4 regions of the Vallitalea maricola genome follow, and region 1 is predicted to be linked to each of the others. Evidence: predicted binding sites of a transcription regulator. Region 1 holds the regulator's gene; each other region holds the start of a gene.
What was found. The regulator HrcA, encoded in region 1, represses chaperone genes, less so after heat shock. The targets are predictions, from matches to a motif close to TGTTAGCACTCNNNNNNNNNGAGTGCTAACA.
Positions count from the first base shown of each region.

Region 2: a site for HrcA is predicted at 3,785-3,815, ahead of AACQ14_RS00795 (Hsp20/alpha crystallin family protein). Genes of this name have one in related genera too.
Region 3: a site for HrcA is predicted at 2,059-2,089, ahead of htpG (molecular chaperone HtpG). Genes of this name have one in related genera too.
Region 4: a site for HrcA is predicted at 2,001-2,031, ahead of groES (co-chaperone GroES). Genes of this name have one in related genera too.

Region 1 is NZ_BTPU01000059.1:29,571-34,366, reverse strand. Features, by position in the region: gene dnaK (molecular chaperone DnaK) at 142-2,019, opposite strand; gene grpE (nucleotide exchange factor GrpE) at 2,176-2,781, opposite strand; gene hrcA (heat-inducible transcriptional repressor HrcA) at 2,797-3,831, opposite strand; gene hemW (radical SAM family heme chaperone HemW) at 4,018-4,796, opposite strand, start outside.
Region 2 is NZ_BTPU01000002.1:64,956-69,751, reverse strand. Features, by position in the region: gene AACQ14_RS00810 (methylated-DNA--[protein]-cysteine S-methyltransferase) at 92-571, opposite strand; gene AACQ14_RS00805 (YukJ family protein) at 585-1,256, opposite strand; gene AACQ14_RS00800 (MutS-related protein) at 1,321-3,117, opposite strand; gene AACQ14_RS00795 (Hsp20/alpha crystallin family protein) at 3,304-3,750, opposite strand; gene AACQ14_RS00790 (MATE family efflux transporter) at 3,995-4,796, opposite strand, start outside.
Region 3 is NZ_BTPU01000067.1:7,532-12,327, forward strand. Features, by position in the region: gene AACQ14_RS17740 (M18 family aminopeptidase) at 1-629, opposite strand, end outside; gene AACQ14_RS17745 (DNA-3-methyladenine glycosylase) at 775-1,359, opposite strand; gene AACQ14_RS17750 (DUF5721 family protein) at 1,531-2,019, shown strand; gene htpG (molecular chaperone HtpG) at 2,339-4,231, shown strand; lysine riboswitch at 4,297-4,476, shown strand.
Region 4 is NZ_BTPU01000097.1:72-4,867, forward strand. Features, by position in the region: gene groL (chaperonin GroEL) at 1-1,618, opposite strand, end outside; gene groES (co-chaperone GroES) at 1,670-1,954, opposite strand; gene AACQ14_RS21915 (DNA-3-methyladenine glycosylase family protein) at 2,304-3,182, opposite strand; gene AACQ14_RS21920 (DUF6062 family protein) at 3,396-4,121, shown strand; gene AACQ14_RS21925 (DUF2225 domain-containing protein) at 4,268-4,796, opposite strand, start outside.

The DNA of each region.
Region 1 (4,796 bases):
TTATTAATTACAGCCTAACCATTATATATTGTGGTCAAAATATCACATTCATAATTATAATTAAAAATTTTCATCTATAATATATATATTCTTTAAGAAAGCCAAAGACCAATGTCTTTGGCTTTTTTACAATTTTATATTTTACACTTCTTTGAAGTCTGCGTCAACTACATCATCATCATTATTTGGTTGTTCTTGATTTGGTTCAGCTCCTGGTGCACCTTGTGGCCCTGCTCCTGGTGCTGCACCGGCAGCTCCAGCTTGTTGATATAATTTAGTTGAAAGCTCTCCGAAAACAGTCATTAATGCTTCTTTTGCTACTTTGATTTCCTCTACATTAGCATCAGTCATATTATCAATAGTCGATTTACCAAGTACTTCTTTTAACTTAGTAACTTCAGCTTCTACTTTTTCTTTTTCAGCAGCGTCAACTTTATCGCCTAATTCATTTAATGTCTTTTCAGTTTGGAATACAAGTGAATCAGCTTCATTTCTTACATCAATAGCTTCTTTTCTCTTCTTATCTTCTTCTTCGAAGTTTTGAGCTTCATCAACAGCTTTGTTGATTTCATCATCGGATAAGTTTGTACTAGCTGTAATTGTAATATGTTGTGTTTTACCTGTTCCAAGGTCTTTAGCTGTAACATTAACAATGCCGTTAGCATCTATATCAAAAGTAACTTCAATTTGAGGGATTCCTCTTGGTGCTGGTGGAATTCCATCTAATTGGAATCTTCCAAGCGTTTTATTGTCCTTAGCAAATTCTCTTTCACCTTGAACTACATGGATATCAACAGCTGGTTGATTATCTGCAGCAGTTGAGAATACTTGACTCTTCTTAGTAGGAATTGTAGTGTTTCTTTCGATTAATTTAGTAGCTACACCACCTAATGTTTCAATACCAAGTGATAATGGTGTTACGTCTAGAAGTAATATATCTCCAGCTCCAGCTTCACCTGATAATTTACCACCTTGAATGGATGCTCCTATAGCAACACATTCATCTGGGTTAATACCTTTGAATGGCTCTTTACCTGTTAATTTGTTTACTGCATCTTGTACAGCTGGTATACGTGTTGATCCACCAACCAATAATACTTTATCAAGCTCAGTTGCTGATAATCCTGAATCTCTTAAAGCATTGTTTACAGGACCCATTGTTTGTTGAACAAGGTCAGCTGTTAATTCATCAAATTTAGCTCTAGTAAGTGTAATATCTAAATGTTTTGGTCCTTCTTGTGTAGCAGTAATAAATGGCAAGTTAATATTAGTTGTTGTTGCTGATGATAATTCTTTTTTAGCTTTCTCTGCTGCTTCTTTCAATCTTTGAACAGCCATCTTATCATTAGTTAAATCTATACCATCTGAAGTTTTGAATTCTTTTATAAGGTAATTCATAACACGGTCATCAAAGTCATCTCCACCAAGTTTGTTGTTACCACTTGTAGCTAATACTTCAATTACACCGTCTCCGATTTCAATGATAGATACATCAAATGTTCCACCACCAAGGTCATAAACCATAATTCTTTGCTCATTTTCATTATCAAGACCATAGGCTAAAGCTGCAGCTGTAGGCTCGTTGATAATTCTCTTAACTTCAAGACCAGCTATCTTTCCTGAATCCTTAGTTGCTTGTCTTTGACTATCTGTAAAGTATGCAGGAACTGTAATAACTGCTTCTGTAACCTTTTCACCTAAATAGCTTTCTGCATCAGATTTTAATTTTTGAAGAATCATAGCTGAAACTTCTTGTGGAGAATATTTTTTATCATCAATAGTTACTCTAAAATCAGTACCCATATGTCTCTTAATTGAAGCTACTGTTTTATCAGGATTAGTAATCGCCTGTCTCTTAGCAGGTTCTCCTACTAATCTTTCTCCATTTTTTGTAAAAGCAACAACTGATGGTGTTGTTCTAATACCTTCTGCGTTAGCAATTACTACTGGCTTTCCACCTTCCATAACTGCAACACATGAGTTAGTTGTACCTAAATCAATACCAATTATTTTACCCATTTTATTTCCTCCTTCATATCAATATACTCGTCAATGTTTTTTATAATTTTATTTTATTCGACGAAGATTATTTTTTAAGTAATTAATAATATATATATAAGATGCACAATATTATAATCATACATTCTATATTTCTTTAAATTTTTTCTTGATAAACTAGTTTACTACTTTTACCATGCTATGTCTTAAAACTGAATCGTTGTACATATATCCTTTTTGGAATACTTCTGCAACTATATTTTCACCTAATGACTCGTCATCAGCATGTGTAACTGCATGATGGAAGTTAGGATCAAACTCATTCCCTTCAGCTTTTATTTCTTCTACTCCAAGTTCGTTAAGAGTACTCATTAACTGTTTGAATATCATTTCAACACCTTGTGTAAAAGGTAGTTCTTTTTGTTCTTCTGAAATACTGTCTAGAGCACGTTCAAAATTATCTACAATAGGTAATAATTTTTCTAATGTTTCTTTTGCTCCATTTTCATACATCATAGACTTTTCTTTTATTGTTCTTTTTCTAAAGTTATCAAATTCTGCCATAGTTCTTTGTAATTTATCTACGTATTCGTTAACTTCCTTTTCTTTTTGTTTCAGTTTTTTATTCATATCATTTTCTCCAGTAGAATCTTCTTCTAATTTTACATCTTCCACTTCTTCTAAGTTTTCTTCTGAATCTTTTTCTTCAACTTCTTGCTCATTAATTATTTCATCTTTAATTTCTTCTGAAATATTTTCTTCAGAAACTTTTTCTTTAGCCACTATATAACCACCTTCCTATTTTAACTTATTAATAATTTCTTCCATTTTTGACATTAAACCTGAAAGAGAACCTATTGTATTTTCGTAATCCATCCGTTTAGGACCAATGATACCAATAAATCCAATATTCTCTCCACCAAGCTTATAAGCAGTAGTTATCAAACTACAATCTTTCATTTCATCAATAACATTTTCGTTACCAATAGTAACTTTTATATTAACACCATTTTCTTCTAATACAGTATAGACCATATCTCTTAGAACTTGTTTTTCTTCAAGTCTATGTATTAGATTGGTTGCTTTTGATATATCATTGAATTCTGGAAATCTTAATATATTAGTTGCACCAGATGTATAGATCTCTGTATCATCAACAGATTTTATAGTATCAAAAATGGCATCTAATACTTTATTGATTATATCAGCGTTACTTCCAGCAAAATCTTTTAGTTGTTGAATAAGTGGTAAATTAATCTGTTCAAGAGTAAGTCCATATAACTGTTCATTAAGAACAAAAGTCAATCTATTCAACATTGTTTGATGTACTGGTTCATTAATATTGATCATATAATTCTTAATAATATTACCATCTGTTACTATAACCGCTAATATTCTTTTTTCCTGTACACCTATTAATTGTATATTTTTTATTTTAGCTTTATTAATCTGTGGTGATGAAACAATCGTAGCATAATTAGTTTCATTTGCCAGCATCTTAGCAATATTTTTTAACAAAGATTCTATCCTATCTACACGTTGAAACAGCTGTTCTATATATAAACCATTATTTATCTCTTCATGATGAAGATTCATAAGCCTATCAACATATAGCCTATACCCCTTGTCAGATGGAATTCTACCTGCAGACGTATGAGGTTGCAATATAAGACCTAATTCTTCTAGATCAGACATTTCATTTCTTATAGTAGCAGGACTTATACCTAAGTCATAATTCTTTGAAATTGTTCTTGAACCTACTGGTTCAGCTGTATCTAGGTAATTTAAAATTATTGCCCTAAGAATTTTAATCTTTCTATCATTTAGTTCCATATCGCACCACCTTTGTTAGCTTATTTTTTTGTTAGCACTCTACTCTAATGAGTGCTAATGCTTGAAATAAAAATATCACTTGCAGGTAGATTTGTCAAGTAATTTTGCAAAATTTAATTATTTTTTTTAGGCTTAATACATTTGTAACATCTTTTACCAGCTGTATTTAAGCCCATTATAGCCATATTAATCAAACAAAAACATGGATAATGCAAAATTACTAACGTCAACTCCTTTTTTAGTTAATTTTAATCTAGACCCATTTTCCATAATAAGTCCTTTTTCTATAAGCTCTTGTATAGCATCTTTATAATAATATTCTATTTCATGTCCCCATCTATTATAAAAATCAATCTTATCTATACCTTCTAATAATCTCAGTCCTAAAAACATATATTCTTCAATAGAAGTCTTTTTACTGATTTTCTCAGTACATTCCTTAAGCTTACTAATATCTCCATTAATATCTATATAATTTAACAGATTATTGATATTCTTATATCTAAAGCCCTCAAAGTATGAGGAAGCCCCTAACCCAATACCTATATATTCTTCTTCTTTCCAATATATCTTATTATGATAGCACTCTCTGTTGTCCAAAGCATAATTAGATATCTCATAGTGTTTATAACCATTATTCTGTAGTGTATCATGAATCAGCCAATACATATGACGTTCTACATCTTCAGCTGGTAAAACAAGCTTGTTATCATCATATAACCTAGAAAATTTAGTTCCTTCTTCAATTATCAAGGAATAATAAGATATATGTTCTGGTCTAAGATTGATTATCTTTTTCAAGTCATTCTCTATATCACTGATAGTTTGATTTGGTAGAGCAAACATCAAATCTATATTTATATTTTCAAAACCATTATTTCTAATCAAATCATAATTTAATAGGAATTCATCCCAAGTATGGATTCGTCCTAGTTTCTTTAATAATTTATTATTACATGATTGTA
Region 2 (4,796 bases), on a different contig from region 1:
ACTACATATAGTATCTAAGGGGTAGTTTCCTATATATTTCATGACTAACCAAAGTCAAAATATATTACGGTAACTGCCCCTTAATTTATTATTATCCATTATATTTTCTTTCTAATTTTAATAGCTCATCTTTTGTATCTAATCCTCCAGCATACCCAACCAGTTTTCCACTGCTGCCAATTACCCTATGACATGGAACTACTATAGCTATTGGATTTTTGGAATTAGCCATCCCTACTGCTCTGCAAGCTTTTTCATTCCCTACTGCAACAGCAATATCCTTGTATGAGCAAACTTCACCATATGGAATTTTGGTTAGTGCATTCCATACTTTCTTTTGAAACTGAGTTCCTTGTGGATTTAATTTCAAATCAAATATTTTTCTTTGGCCACTAAAATATTCATCTAGCTGGTTAAAAGTATCTGTGAAGAAATCATCATTTCTAATCCACTCTTTTGATTGTTCAAGTTCATTACCTGATTTAGTTTGAAGATGTAAATAAGACAGCCCTTTTTCATCTCCTACAACAATAATAGGAAATAAAGGCGAATTAAATACTCCATAAAACATGTTTTAATCCCCCCTATCTCTTTTTCTTTTTGTATTTATAGTTAGCTTGACCTGTACAATCATCATTATCCCATGATTGGGATTGGAAGGCAAGGAAAATTCCAATCCACTTGTCTATCTCTTTATAATGTATAAAAAGACACCCGTCTTGCCATACTCCACTATCTTTTTTCCACTTTCTAATATTACCTTGATTCATATGGATATCATGCATACCCATTGAAGGACTAAAGCCAAAAATCCTATCTACTTTACAGTAATTACCAGTTTTCCATTTTGACCCATATATATAAATATCAGTATCTTCAGATGAAATTGCTTTATCTATGTAGTAATTTAGTTTCTCATTAAGGTCATTATTAGGTCCAGCTTTGTCATGAGGAATTTTCTTCATATCATCTCTAGAAAACCCCATGTTTCCTCGTATATAATCAATAGATACACAGTTACTGAAATAAAATCCATATGGTAATTCAGTAATTATTGAAGTTATTCCATGTTCAAAATTTTCATTAGTATAAAAAAGTAATTCGGATAATACATCATTTGACTTTATATTGATTGATATTCTATAGTTTTCTTCATTGGCTTTAACATGAATATGATAATGAGGTCTGTTATTATCTCTTTCTTCTTTTGTTGCTACTGCTTTGCCCTTTAATAGTCCGTAAGCTTGTAAACTCATGAGGTTCCCCTTTCCACCTGATATAGAAAATAACTTAACTCATTTAATTATATCAAAGAAAATCTTATATATCTATCCCAATTTCCTTCATTAAAAATACCGCATTAAATGTATTGGAAACACCTGAATATAATTTATAATCGAATAATATCTTATTATCCTTATAGTGTTCTTGAAAATGATAATTCTTGACTCTAGAATCAGATTCTGATTCTAAATCAGCTAATTCCAAGTCATGAGTTGAAACAAGTCCTAACGTATTTCCTTTACATAATTTTTTAATTAAGGTTCTAGCACCTATATGCCTATCTCTTGAGTTGGTACCTTTAAATATTTCATCTAATAGATAGAATACTTTTTTACCTTCATTAGTAGCCCCAATTATTTTTTTGATTCTTAATAACTCTGCATAGAATGAAGATATTTTGTTATCTATATCATCTTTTACTCTCATAGAAGTATATAAATCCATCATAGGACAGCAAAACTCTTTTGCACATACTGGAGCTCCAGCATAAGCTAATACTAGATTAATTCCTATAGTTCTGAGAAACGTACTTTTACCTGACATATTGGAACCTGTTACCAAAAGAGAAGAATGTCTTCCCCCAAAAGTAACATTATTGCATACTCTGTCTCTTGCATTTATCAAAGGATGTCCTATATCAGTAGCTGATACTCTATATTCTTTAGTAATAGTAGGCATTACCCAATCTGGTTGTTCATAGACTACTGTAGCAAGACTTGCTAGAGCTTCAATTTCTCCCAATGAATCCAACCATTTTGGAAGATTTTTTCCATATTTGTTCTTCCAATTCTCAAGTGAAATAGCACATTGATAATCCCATAATGTAAGTATATCGAATATCAAATAGAATTGAAAATGTCTGATATTGAACATATCCATAATACTATCCAGCTTTTTTATCTGCTGAGAAGTAAGTTCATTATCACTTTCCATTTGTTTCTTCAAGTCTTGTAATAAACTTGATTCAAAATCTTGTGATTCAATTAACTTGATCATCTTATCGTATATGGATATCTGTTTTCTGAAATCGTCGATAGTAGATAACCTTGTATGCCTTTTATTAAGACCTATGAAAGCAACAATTATCTGTATACTTATGAATACCAATCCATATATATGTGAAAAAGATGGTATACAAAAAGGCAGTACAATAGTTAAAATGGAAACTATAGGTAATATCTTTACAAATAATCCTAATAGATTATTTAGATAGAATGGTGCTATATCCTTACTCCATTTTATTAACTCTCCTTCATCTATACTGTCATTATCTTCTAACATGCCCGCTGCTTCTAATTCATGAACCCAATTCATATTTTTAGAAAGCTCTATTATGGCTTGTTGTCTTTTTCTTATTAGTTCAATATTTTTATTGGGTTTTATAAGTGCATCTCTTAACTTCTTCTTACCCATTGGAGTGTTAGTATGATTTATCCATTGAAACAAGGAATTCTTACCGAATAAATCTAAATCCCATGAATAATTATGATCTTCATCAATGAATTCTTTACCATTCTTCTGGAATTTTTTCCATTCTCCCCTTAGACGCTTAATACCGTTTTCATTGATTTTACAAAGTGCTGTCAGCCTAGGCCTTAGGTCAATATTTTTTTGGTGTATAATTATTAAGCTGATAAAAATAACCAGTGTAATAATTAAACTGTTCAAGCTAAGTAGATAAGATTTTCTAGTATATGACCATATAGTAAATCCTAATCCTAAAAGAATTACAATAAGTCTAACATTACCATAGATATTGATTTTATGATTAAGCTTGTCTAACTCCTTATTATACGTATCTTTTCCCTTTATGTATTCTCTTTTTGGGTTCATTATTATTCACACTCCATTTACTAAATTTTATTACTATAATTAAATCCAATAGTTTTTAATACAACAATACCACATATAATAATCTTTTTAAAGTGTGAATATATATAAAAATTAAATAATCTTATAACATATAATTTATCAAATACAGGATATTAATAGAAATAGAGCCTCTATGGGCTCTATCTCTTAATTGACTTCTATATTAAATGTATTATCGGATTTTTCCTTTTTAGGAACTACGATCTTCAATACACCATCTTTTAATTGAGCTGAAATTTCTTCGGGAACGATATCCTTCAAATATATTCCTCTTTGCATAGAAGTTCTTTTTCTTTCCCTATGGATATAATAATCTTTTTCTTCATCTACGTTTTCTTCATGATTGACATTAATTGTTAGTCTACTATCATTATAATCGAGTTTCACATCTTCTTTATTAATTCCTGGTAACTCAGCTTCTACTAAATAATCTTTATCTGACTCTTTCACATCTACTTTAAATGTGTCGTTATACAAATTTCTTACAGGTAAAAAACTATTATTAAAGAAGTCATCAATCATGTCATAAAAATCATTGTTAAACGAGTTACTTTTCCTAATTGGGTTGTTATTAAATGGTGTTAATCCAAACATATTAATTCCTCCTATATCATAATTTATTTTCCATTGTTAGCACTCACTCTAATCGAGTGCTAACAATTTCTATATATAATATATCCCTTTTAGAGATTTTTGTCAAGAGTATATTTAAATTTTTTCACAAAAAAATATTAAGAGTTAAATTGATTGAAATAACAGATAAATAAGCATAAAAAAAGAGGCTATCGGATAATACATTTTTGGTATTATCCCACAGCCCCGTATTCTAATTAATATATTATGCCTCTAAGGGTTCTTTCTTTTCTACAACAACCTTATCCATCCATTTTCCTTTTTTATAGAAGTAATACATAAAAAAGAAACTAACAATGAAAGATAATCCTACTCCTGACCATAATCCTTTTATTCCTAATGGAGTATATGATAGTGCATAAGAAAGTGGAACCCGAAATCCCCATAAGCAGATTAAGCTTAACCACATGGATACCGAAGCAGCTCCTGCTCCTTGGAATACATTGGACATGACAATTCTACAACCTACAAATGCATATAATAATGTTATTCCATATATATAATAACGTCCCATTCCTATTACTTCTTTATCATCAGAGAATATATCAAAAAATACTGTAGGGAATATTGCAAAAATAGCTCCCAATATTATAAGTATGATAAATGATGCTTTCATGGCATATTTACCACTCTTGAATGCTCGTTCCTTTTGTCCAGCACCTAGATTCTGTCCAACTATTGAACTTGCAGCTTGAGCCAGTCCCATTGTAGGCATAGCCAACAGTGATTCCAATCTATTACCAATACCATGTGTTGCTATTGCAACATCACCAAACATATTTACTCTACTGATAATAACCGTTCCACCTAGGCTTATTACAGCTTGTGAAATACTAGAAGGTACTCCAATCTTAAATAATTGTTTAGTAATTTTTAAATCAACTTTTATATTACGTAAGTTCATTTTCAAGAAAGTCTTACCCCTGAGTACTACATAAAAAATGTATCCTGAAGCAAATACTCTAGATATTACAGTTGCATAAGCAGCTCCCGAAATACCTAGTTCA
Region 3 (4,796 bases), on a different contig from region 1:
TCCAATATATCATCTACTTCCACATCAAGTTCTTTTGCGATATGTGATACTAGATAATTATCTTTTTCCAGTACATCATTAATCTGTCCAATTAAAGGTAAAGTATCTTTTTGAGGATTGAATTGGACACCTTCATTGACATCTCTATTCATATGAATTGCTAAACTTGGTATTGTAAGTACAGATTTCTTGAAATCTATATACTTTATTGTTGGTTTCATGAGATTATCTGATTTTAATGCTACTTTACCAGCTAATGATAAAGGTCTATCCAACCATGTATAATATATAGGTCCTCCATAGACTTCTGTATTAAGTGTAATATAATTTTCTGTTTTAATTTCAGAGATAGGTTTTATCTTGAAACTTGGACTATCAGTATGGGATAATATTATTTTGTATCCCATATCATCAACTAACTCTCCTACTGTAAAAGCTATTATTGTTGATGAATAAGGGATAATATAATATTTGCCACCTCTTTGCATCTGCCACTCATCTTTCATTTTGAGTTCTTTAAATCCTGCTCTATCAAGTAATTTCTTGCCTTCTATAACTCCATGATATGGTGAAGGACTGTTTTTAATAAATGTCAATAAATCTTTTGCATAACTCATACTTGTTCTCATTTTTTATTTTCCTTTCTTTAATCGTTAATTCAACTTACCACCTTTAGTTCAGAACATGACTGTTTGTAGTGGGAAAGTTTATATTTACTACATTATCTTTATATGCCGAATTAGAGCTCTTGTTTCGTTTTGTCTATAATTCAACTTATATATAAAATCTCCACAAATAATCAGCTGCTTCTTCAGCATAATCAATATTGATTCGTTTTGATTTTTTTATGTCTACAATATTTTCTTTGTTATCATATATATATAAATTGTCAGAAAGCAAATCCATTCCATTTTGAGTAAGGTCAAGGGATAAGGCTTTACATAGCTTACCTGGTCCATTAGAAAAATTTTTCTTTTGATAACTGTTAAGCTCTTCATAAGCTTTATTATATCTATTGTAAGACATTTTAGTAATATTTTTAACTGGTTTTACTCCTCTAATCAACACAGCGCATGGATTATCAATATTTTCTGTAACTACATTAAGGCAATAATACATCCCATATATGATGTAAATATACGCATGTCCAGCTTCACCCCACATTACTTCGGTTCTAGGTGTTCTTCTCCCTCCATAAGTATGGCAAGCTTTATCATCAATACCTTTGTATGCTTCAACTTCAGTTATTTTTACTACAACCTCTTCATCGTTATCATTATATACTAGATACTTACCTAATAATTCTTTTGCAACTACCAATGTATCTCTTTCATAGAAATCTCTACTTAATTTATTCATATGTAAACAACTCTACTTTCTATACATATTTTTAAAATTATACAATGCTTTAATCGATATACTACTTACTTAATAATATTACAATAAAAGTATTGAAAGTTCTACCTCTATTTTGTATGATATACTTTAAGGGTATAATATCGATAGGTAATTTGGAAGGAATGGTGCTAAATGGTATCTTTTAACGTAATTGATATAAAACTTTTTATGAATAATCTATTAAGAGATAAAATGTTTGATGAATTTGAAGTATCAAGTGTAGAACTTCATACTTTTACTAAGTTTAATATATCTTGTGATTTAAATAAAAAATACCTATCGTCAGATGAAATAGAGATACTTGGACATAGAAAACTGGTTAAATGGTCAGAGATAAAGGATATTGCTTTCTATATGATAAAAGGTAACAAGACCCCTTCATATCTGAAGATTGTCTTTTCCCTACCCCATGATAAAATAGAAAGCATGGTTAATAAACATGAATTAAGTATTAAAGCTGATAATGTAAATGGATTATTCATCAATATCTTATTTGAAGATAACGTTCTAAAGTGTACTACTGGAAGCTCCATGAATATATTTACGTTAGATAAAACTTTAGAAAGTTATTGGGATAACTCTGTAAAAACATTTTTCAAAAAACATGGTATAGCTGTTTAAAGGCTTAAATACACAGTTTACAATATTAAAACATCTTTTTGTTAGCACTCTTCTTAGACGAGTGCTAATTTTATCTTGACATCTATTGAAAATACATTTATTATATTTTATATAAGTTTTAATAACACATATAATTTTTCTATTTTAGTTAGACATAATTATTAATACTTTATGGAATTCCTAATGAAATATGCAGCTAAGTAGTGACTAAAGTAACTAACAGTCGCTCCAATGGTATAGGGAAGTATTAAATCATTTGTTGGGATTCCTACAATATAAATAAAAATTACTTTACGAAAAACGTTAGGAGGAGTTAAGAATGAGTACTGAAAAAGGGAATTTATCCATCCATAGTGAAAATATTTTTCCAATAATAAAGAAATGGTTATATTCTGACCACGATATATTTGTAAGAGAGCTTATTTCCAATGGTTGTGATGCTATAACAAAATTAAAGAAATTGGATGCAATGGGAGAGGCATCTCTACCAGAAGATAATGAATTCAAGATTGAAGTTATCGTTGATGACAAAGAGAAAACTTTGACTTTTATAGATAATGGTATCGGTATGACTGATGAAGAGGTTAAACAATATATTAACCAAATTGCTTTCTCTGGTGCTGAAGATTTTCTTAATAAATATAAAGATAAGGCTAATGAAGATCAGATTATCGGTCATTTTGGACTTGGTTTCTATTCTGCCTTCATGGTAGCAGAAAAAGTTACAATAGATACTCTTTCTTATCAAGAAGGAGCAAAAGCAGTACGTTGGGTAAGTGACGGTGGTAATGAATATGAAATGAGCGATAGTGATAGGACTGAAAGAGGAACTAAGATTACATTAAGTATTGGTGAAGATGGAAAAGACTTCTTGAATGAATGGACAGTCAAAAGCACTATCCAAAAATATTGTTCTCTAATGCCTATAGAAATCTACCTTATCAATCCTAATAAAGAAGAGCCTAAGGTAGAAAATGAAGATGCAAATGGTGAGGCAAAAGAACCTGAAGCACCAAAACCATTAAATGATACTACACCTCTATACTTAAAGAAACCTAATGAGTGTACTGATGAAGAATATAAGGAATTCTATAGAAAGATTTTTATGGATTTCAAAGAACCTTTATTCTGGATTCACCTTAATATGGATTATCCATTCAACTTAAAAGGAATCCTCTACTTCCCTAAACTTGGAAATCAATTTGATACAATGGAAGGACAAATCAAGTTATATAATAACCAAGTATTTGTTGCTGATAATATCAAAGAGGTTATTCCTGAATTCTTACTATTGTTAAAAGGTGTTTTAGATTGTCCTGACCTTCCACTTAATGTATCAAGAAGTTTCTTACAAAATGATGGATTCGTTAAGAAAATTTCTAACTACATCACTAAAAAAGTTGCTGACAAACTTAATTCATTATATAAGAAAGAAAAAGAATCCTATGAAAAGTTCTGGGATGATATTCATCCATTCATTAAATTCGGATGCTTAAAAGATGATAAGTTCTTTGACAAAACAAAGGGAATCATCTTATATAAAACAACAACAGGTGATTATGTAACTCTTGAAGAGTATTTAGATAGAAATAAAGAAAAACATGAAAATAAAGTCTACTATGTAACAGATGAAACTCTTCAATCTCAATACATCAAGATGTTCAAAGATAATGGTATGGAAGCTGTCATAATGAATACAACTATTGACCAGCCATATATTTCACATATTGAGATGAAGGAAAGTGAAAATAATATAAAATTTGCTAGAATAGATGCTGACCTTACTGATAGTCTAAAAGATGAAGACAGTACAAGTGAAGAAGACAATAAAAAGCTTAGTGAAGAAGTTCAAACTATATTCAGAAAAGCTCTTGCTAATGAAAATCTTAATGTAACTATGGAGAATCTAAAATCAGAAGATATTTCAGCTATGATAATATTACCTGAAGAATCTCGTAGAATGCAGGATATGAGCAAAATGTACGGTATGTTTGGAATGGACAGTGCAGCTATGCCAAGTAATGAAAGTCTTCTACTTAACAAGAAAAACAAGTTAGTTAAATATATCATTGATAATAAGGATAACGAAAATACTGATATATTCTGTAATCAAATTTATGATTTAGCTATGATAAGTCATAAACAGTTATCCCCTGAAGCAATGACTAAATTCATTGAAAGAAGTAATAAGATTCTTCAAAAATTAATCTAATCTTTAATAGATAATATTTGACAAATATCTACATTAGTGATATTATAATACAAAATTTAATAGTTTAGTATGGTAGAGGAGCATTTTACATTAGTAAGTAATTTGATTTGTTCAGGCAAAAGTGATGATTGCTGAAAGGGTAAGGTGCCGAAGAAGAAAATACCTGTTTATTTTCTGTCTGGGTATATAGTCAATAGCTATATAACTGTCATATATAATATTATATATGGGGTGCTACTTGTGACATTTAATATTGATTATCACAGTCGGCACGTAACGCCGACTGTTTTTTATTAAAATTTTATCCTCCACTAAATACTGAAATATTAAACAAAAATTTCAATTATTTTAGTTAATAGCAATATAATATATTAAGTAAGTAATAGAAATAGGAGGTCTGGTAATCATAAAAATAATTTTCCACATGAAATCGTAAATATTTGCTTACCTTATATTGATGTTTTGGTGAAAAACAGATATACTAAAGTAGAATAAAAAGCTATTTTAAGCATTTCATATGCTTTAGAAATAGACTTTTCTATAAGATAAACATGAGTGACTGTGT
Region 4 (4,796 bases), on a different contig from region 1:
CCATTCCTGGAGCTCCACCGCCCATTGGCATTGCTGGTTCATCTTCTTTTATATCTGCAACAACTGATTCTGTTGTAAGTAGAGTTGAAGCTACTGAAGTAGCATTTTGAAGAGCACTTCTAGTTACTTTTGTTGGGTCAATGATACCTGTTGCAACCATATCAACATATTCTTCAGTTAGAGCATTGAATCCAATATTATCATCTGCTTCTTTTACTTTATTTACAACTACAGATCCTTCAAGTCCTGCATTAGTAACAATTTGACGAAGTGGAGATTCTAGTGCTTTAAGGATAATATTGATACCTGTCTTTTCATCACCTTCAGCATTATCTAATAATTTAGCAACTTCTTTTGAAGCGTGGATATAAGAAGTTCCACCACCTGCAACGATACCTTCTTCTACTGCTGCTCTTGTAGCTGCTAAAGCATCTTCCATACGTAATTTCTTTTCTTGCATTTCTGTTTCTGTTGCTGCTCCAACTTTAATTACAGCAACTCCACCAGCCATCTTAGCTAATCTTTCTTGTAATTTCTCTTTATCAAACTCAGAAGTTGTTTCTTCTATTTGAGCTCTGATTTGGCTAACTCTAGCATTAATATCTTCTTTAGCGCCATCACCATCTACGATTATAGTGTTTTCTTTTTGAACTTTAACAGATTTTGCTTTACCAAGCATCTCAATTGTAGTTTCTTTAAGATCAAGACCTACTTCTTCTGAAATAACAGTACCACCTGTTAAGATTGCTATATCTTGAAGCATTGCTTTTCTTCTATCGCCAAAACCAGGAGCTTTAACAGCTACAACACTGAATGTTCCTCTTAAACGGTTAAGAACTAATGTAGCTAATGCTTCGCCTTCTACATCTTCGGCGATGATTAATAACTTAGATCCTGATTGGATTATTTGCTCAAGAATAGGTAATATCTCTTGAATATTACTGATTTTCTTATCTGTAATTAAGATATATGGATTATCTAAATCAGCAACCATCTTATCCATATCTGTTGCCATATAAGGTGATAAGTAACCTCTATCAAATTGCATACCTTCAACTAATTCAAGTTCAGTTTCCATTGTTTTTGATTCTTCAATCGTGATAACTCCATCATTAGAAACTTTTTCCATTGCATCAGCAATTAATTGTCCTACTTCTTCATCACCAGCTGAAATTGCAGCAACTTTTGCAATTTGGTCTTTACCAGTTAATGCACTGCTCATTTCTTTGATAGCTTCAACTGTTTTCTTAGTAGCTTCTTTCATACCTCTTCTAAGAATAATAGGATTAGCTCCTGCTGCTATATTCTTGATTCCTTCTTGAATCATTGATTGTGCTAATACTGTAGCAGTAGTAGTTCCATCACCTGCAACATCATTAGTTTTAGTGGCAACTTCTTTAACAAGTTGTGCACCCATGTTTTCAAAAGCATCTTCTAATTCAATTTCTTTTGCTATTGTAACACCATCATTAGTAATAAGTGGTGTACCGAATTTTTTATCTAAAACAACATTTCTTCCTTTTGGTCCTAGTGTTACTTTTACTGTATCTGCTAATTGGTTAACTCCTGCTTCTAAAGCAGTTCTTGCATTTGCACCAAATTTAATTTCTTTAGCCATTATGTAGCCCTCCTTGTTTTCTTTGTTTTTATTTTTATTTCAATTCAATGATTATTCAACTATTGCTAATATATCACTTTGCTTAACAATGATATACTCATTATCTTCTAGTTTAACTTCTGTACCAGCATATTTTGAATAGATAATCTTATCTCCTACTTTAACTTCCATCTTAACTTCTTTTCCTTCAACCATTCCACCTGGTCCTACAGCAACTACTTCTGCTTCTTGTGGCTTTTCTTTTGCTCCAGTAGGTAATACGATACCTGATTTAGTTACTTGTTCAGCCTCTAATTGTTTAATTACTACTCTGTCTCCTAAAGGTACTAATTTCATGTTTATTTACCTCCTTATAATTATCTTTCATATTTTCTTTTTCTGTTGTTAGCACTCTCTTCAATCGAGTGCTAATCTCAAGGTATATATTATTAAAATAGGCAATTAATTGCAAATGTTTATTTTAACCATTTTCATCCATTATATAATGTTAACTCTTCTTACCTTTCGCATACTCTTGTTTTCTTCAATTTGCTCCTATTTTCGTTATATTATAGTTTAGATTCATATATTCCTTGATTATAATAGCATGGGATATATTTATTTTATTTTTGTATTATAGTTTATAATTTGTTTATAGCTAATATATATTTTCACCATTAGTACTAAGGTTTATACAACTTGATTATCATTTTTTGCCAATCTTGAAATCCCTGGCATAATAAAATAGGAATTGCTGTGCAAATCCTGCTAAAGTTCCATAATGTTCTACCGCAAATTCATGTATAGCTTTTATTTTTGTATCCTTATTAAAATAATAATGCTCCATTATTCTTTTAACCCAAACATCAGTAGGGAATACTTCGTATCTCTTAGCTCCAAAGAGTAATACACAATCTGCTACTTTTGGGCCAACCCCTTTGATTTTCATCAACTCATTCTTTGCTTCTTCAATTTCCATGGAAGCTAAGCTAACCAAATCTACTTCCTTATTGATAACTTTTCTACACGCATCAACAATATATGGTGCTCTAAAACCAACTTTCAGATCTCTTAGGTCTTGTTCACTTGCAGCTGATAGTTGTTCTATAGTAGGAAAAGAATAGTATTTAACATTATCTTCTTCCCCAATGTAAGTACCGTATTTTTTAGAGAGCTCTTCTATTAATATTTTAATATGTGTAATGTTTTTATTTTGAGATATGATAAATGAGATAAGAGTTTCCCATGTATCCTGTTGTAAAATTCTTATACCACCTTTTTCTGAAACTGCCTTATGTAAATGTTCATCTATGTTACTAAGTACTTTCTTAATATTTCCATAATCTCTCCCCAAGTCAAAATAATTTGTCCATATTGTATCAAAATCATTTGTGTTTGTATTATGGAAAATGATTTTATTATCTCCTTGAGTGACTCTTAATATCTTGTCATAAGCAATTAACAGATAATCTTTATCCGATTGTTTATAGAATCTAAAACATTGACCACATTCTAAGATATGTTCAATATCAAAATCAATATAATCATTAACTAGTATATTATTATTTTCTACAATATATTCCATTATTTACCCTCCTAAGATAATCTATATATATTGAACTTAAACTTCTAACACCCATTTCAATAAGTTCAATATATTTCCTTAATTCAAATTATATATCTAATAAACTCTATCACTTATCCCTTATTTATGCTATACTCAATATATTCCATATGCTTATAAAGAAGTTCCAGCTTCTATATCATAGAATATATTATAAAACAAGTGGGTGTAAAAATGAAAGAAAAAATATATACAATTCCTGTAATCGATTCATTTAAAGAAGAAGGTGAATGTCCTTTTTGCAATATGTACAAGACTCTAGAGGAAAATACAATCCAATTTGTACTAGGTCCATCTTATATGGAAACAGATGTAAGGGAAAAAACTAATAATCTTGGATTTTGCAAAGAACATTTAACTAAAATGTACACTAACAAAAACAGATTAGGTCTTGCTCTTATGCTTAACAGTCATCTTGATAATTTACAAAAAGAAGTTGAAAGTCTTATTTCATCTGGCAATCCAAAATCAAAGAAAAAGCTATTCTCCAAAAATGATAAAAGTGATACAAAACTATTTACCTATCTAAAAGAAAAGGAATCAAGTTGTTACATATGCGATAGAATAGAATCTACCTTTCAGAAATATACTGATACGTTTTTCTATCTACTAAAAAAAGATAAATCTTTTATTGATTTACTCAAATCAAGTAAAGGATTCTGCCTAAACCATTTTGCATTACTTTATAATGAAGCACCAAAATATCTAAATGATTCTCAGCTTGAATCATTCATTGATATCATTGTATCTGTTGAAATTGATAATCTTAACCGTTTAAAAGAAGACTTAGATTGGTTTATTCAAAAAAATGATTACAGATTTGCAGATGAACCTTGGAAAAATTCTAAAGACGCTCTAATAAGGACTATGTTAAAAATAAACAGCCTCAATGTTAATTGATTCAACTATCTTAAAGTATTCTTGGATATATAGTTATAAAACTTTGGAAGATAGACTAGCTTTAGCCATTCATAGCTTTTAACCTTGTCTATCTTCCTTGATATTAACGTAAAATATATAATCCTATTTAATTTTCATATTTAAATTTAATCATCAATTTCAATATTATTTCTAGCATTTATCCTTTTCTGTTGTTTAACAAGATTTTTAATATTTCTAGCTTTATCTTTTAATCTTTCATTAGCTGTTTTTGATACTATCACTTTTGATACCCATTTAGTTGATTCATCCAATTTTCCTAATTTTCTAGCTAAATCACCAATTAAATACATTACTGTCATTTCCTGCATACCACATACTGGAAAGTCTTCATTTTCATATGTATTAATAAATCCTTCATATGCCTTTTCTATAAAAATCATTTCATATTTATGGTTTTCTTCTATCAATTCATGAGAAGGATTCTCATTTTGTAATAACTCCTCAGAATAACATCTGTATAGCCAAGCAATCTTAAGACATATATAAGCTTTTTCACTTGCTTTCACTTTTTTCACTACGGCATTCAGTAAAGCTAATTTGTACCTTTCAATAGCTACTTCGTATGTATATTCATCTGGATATTCTCTTCCTCTATAGGTGTTGGATATTTGTTTTTTAATCCAATCTGCTTGT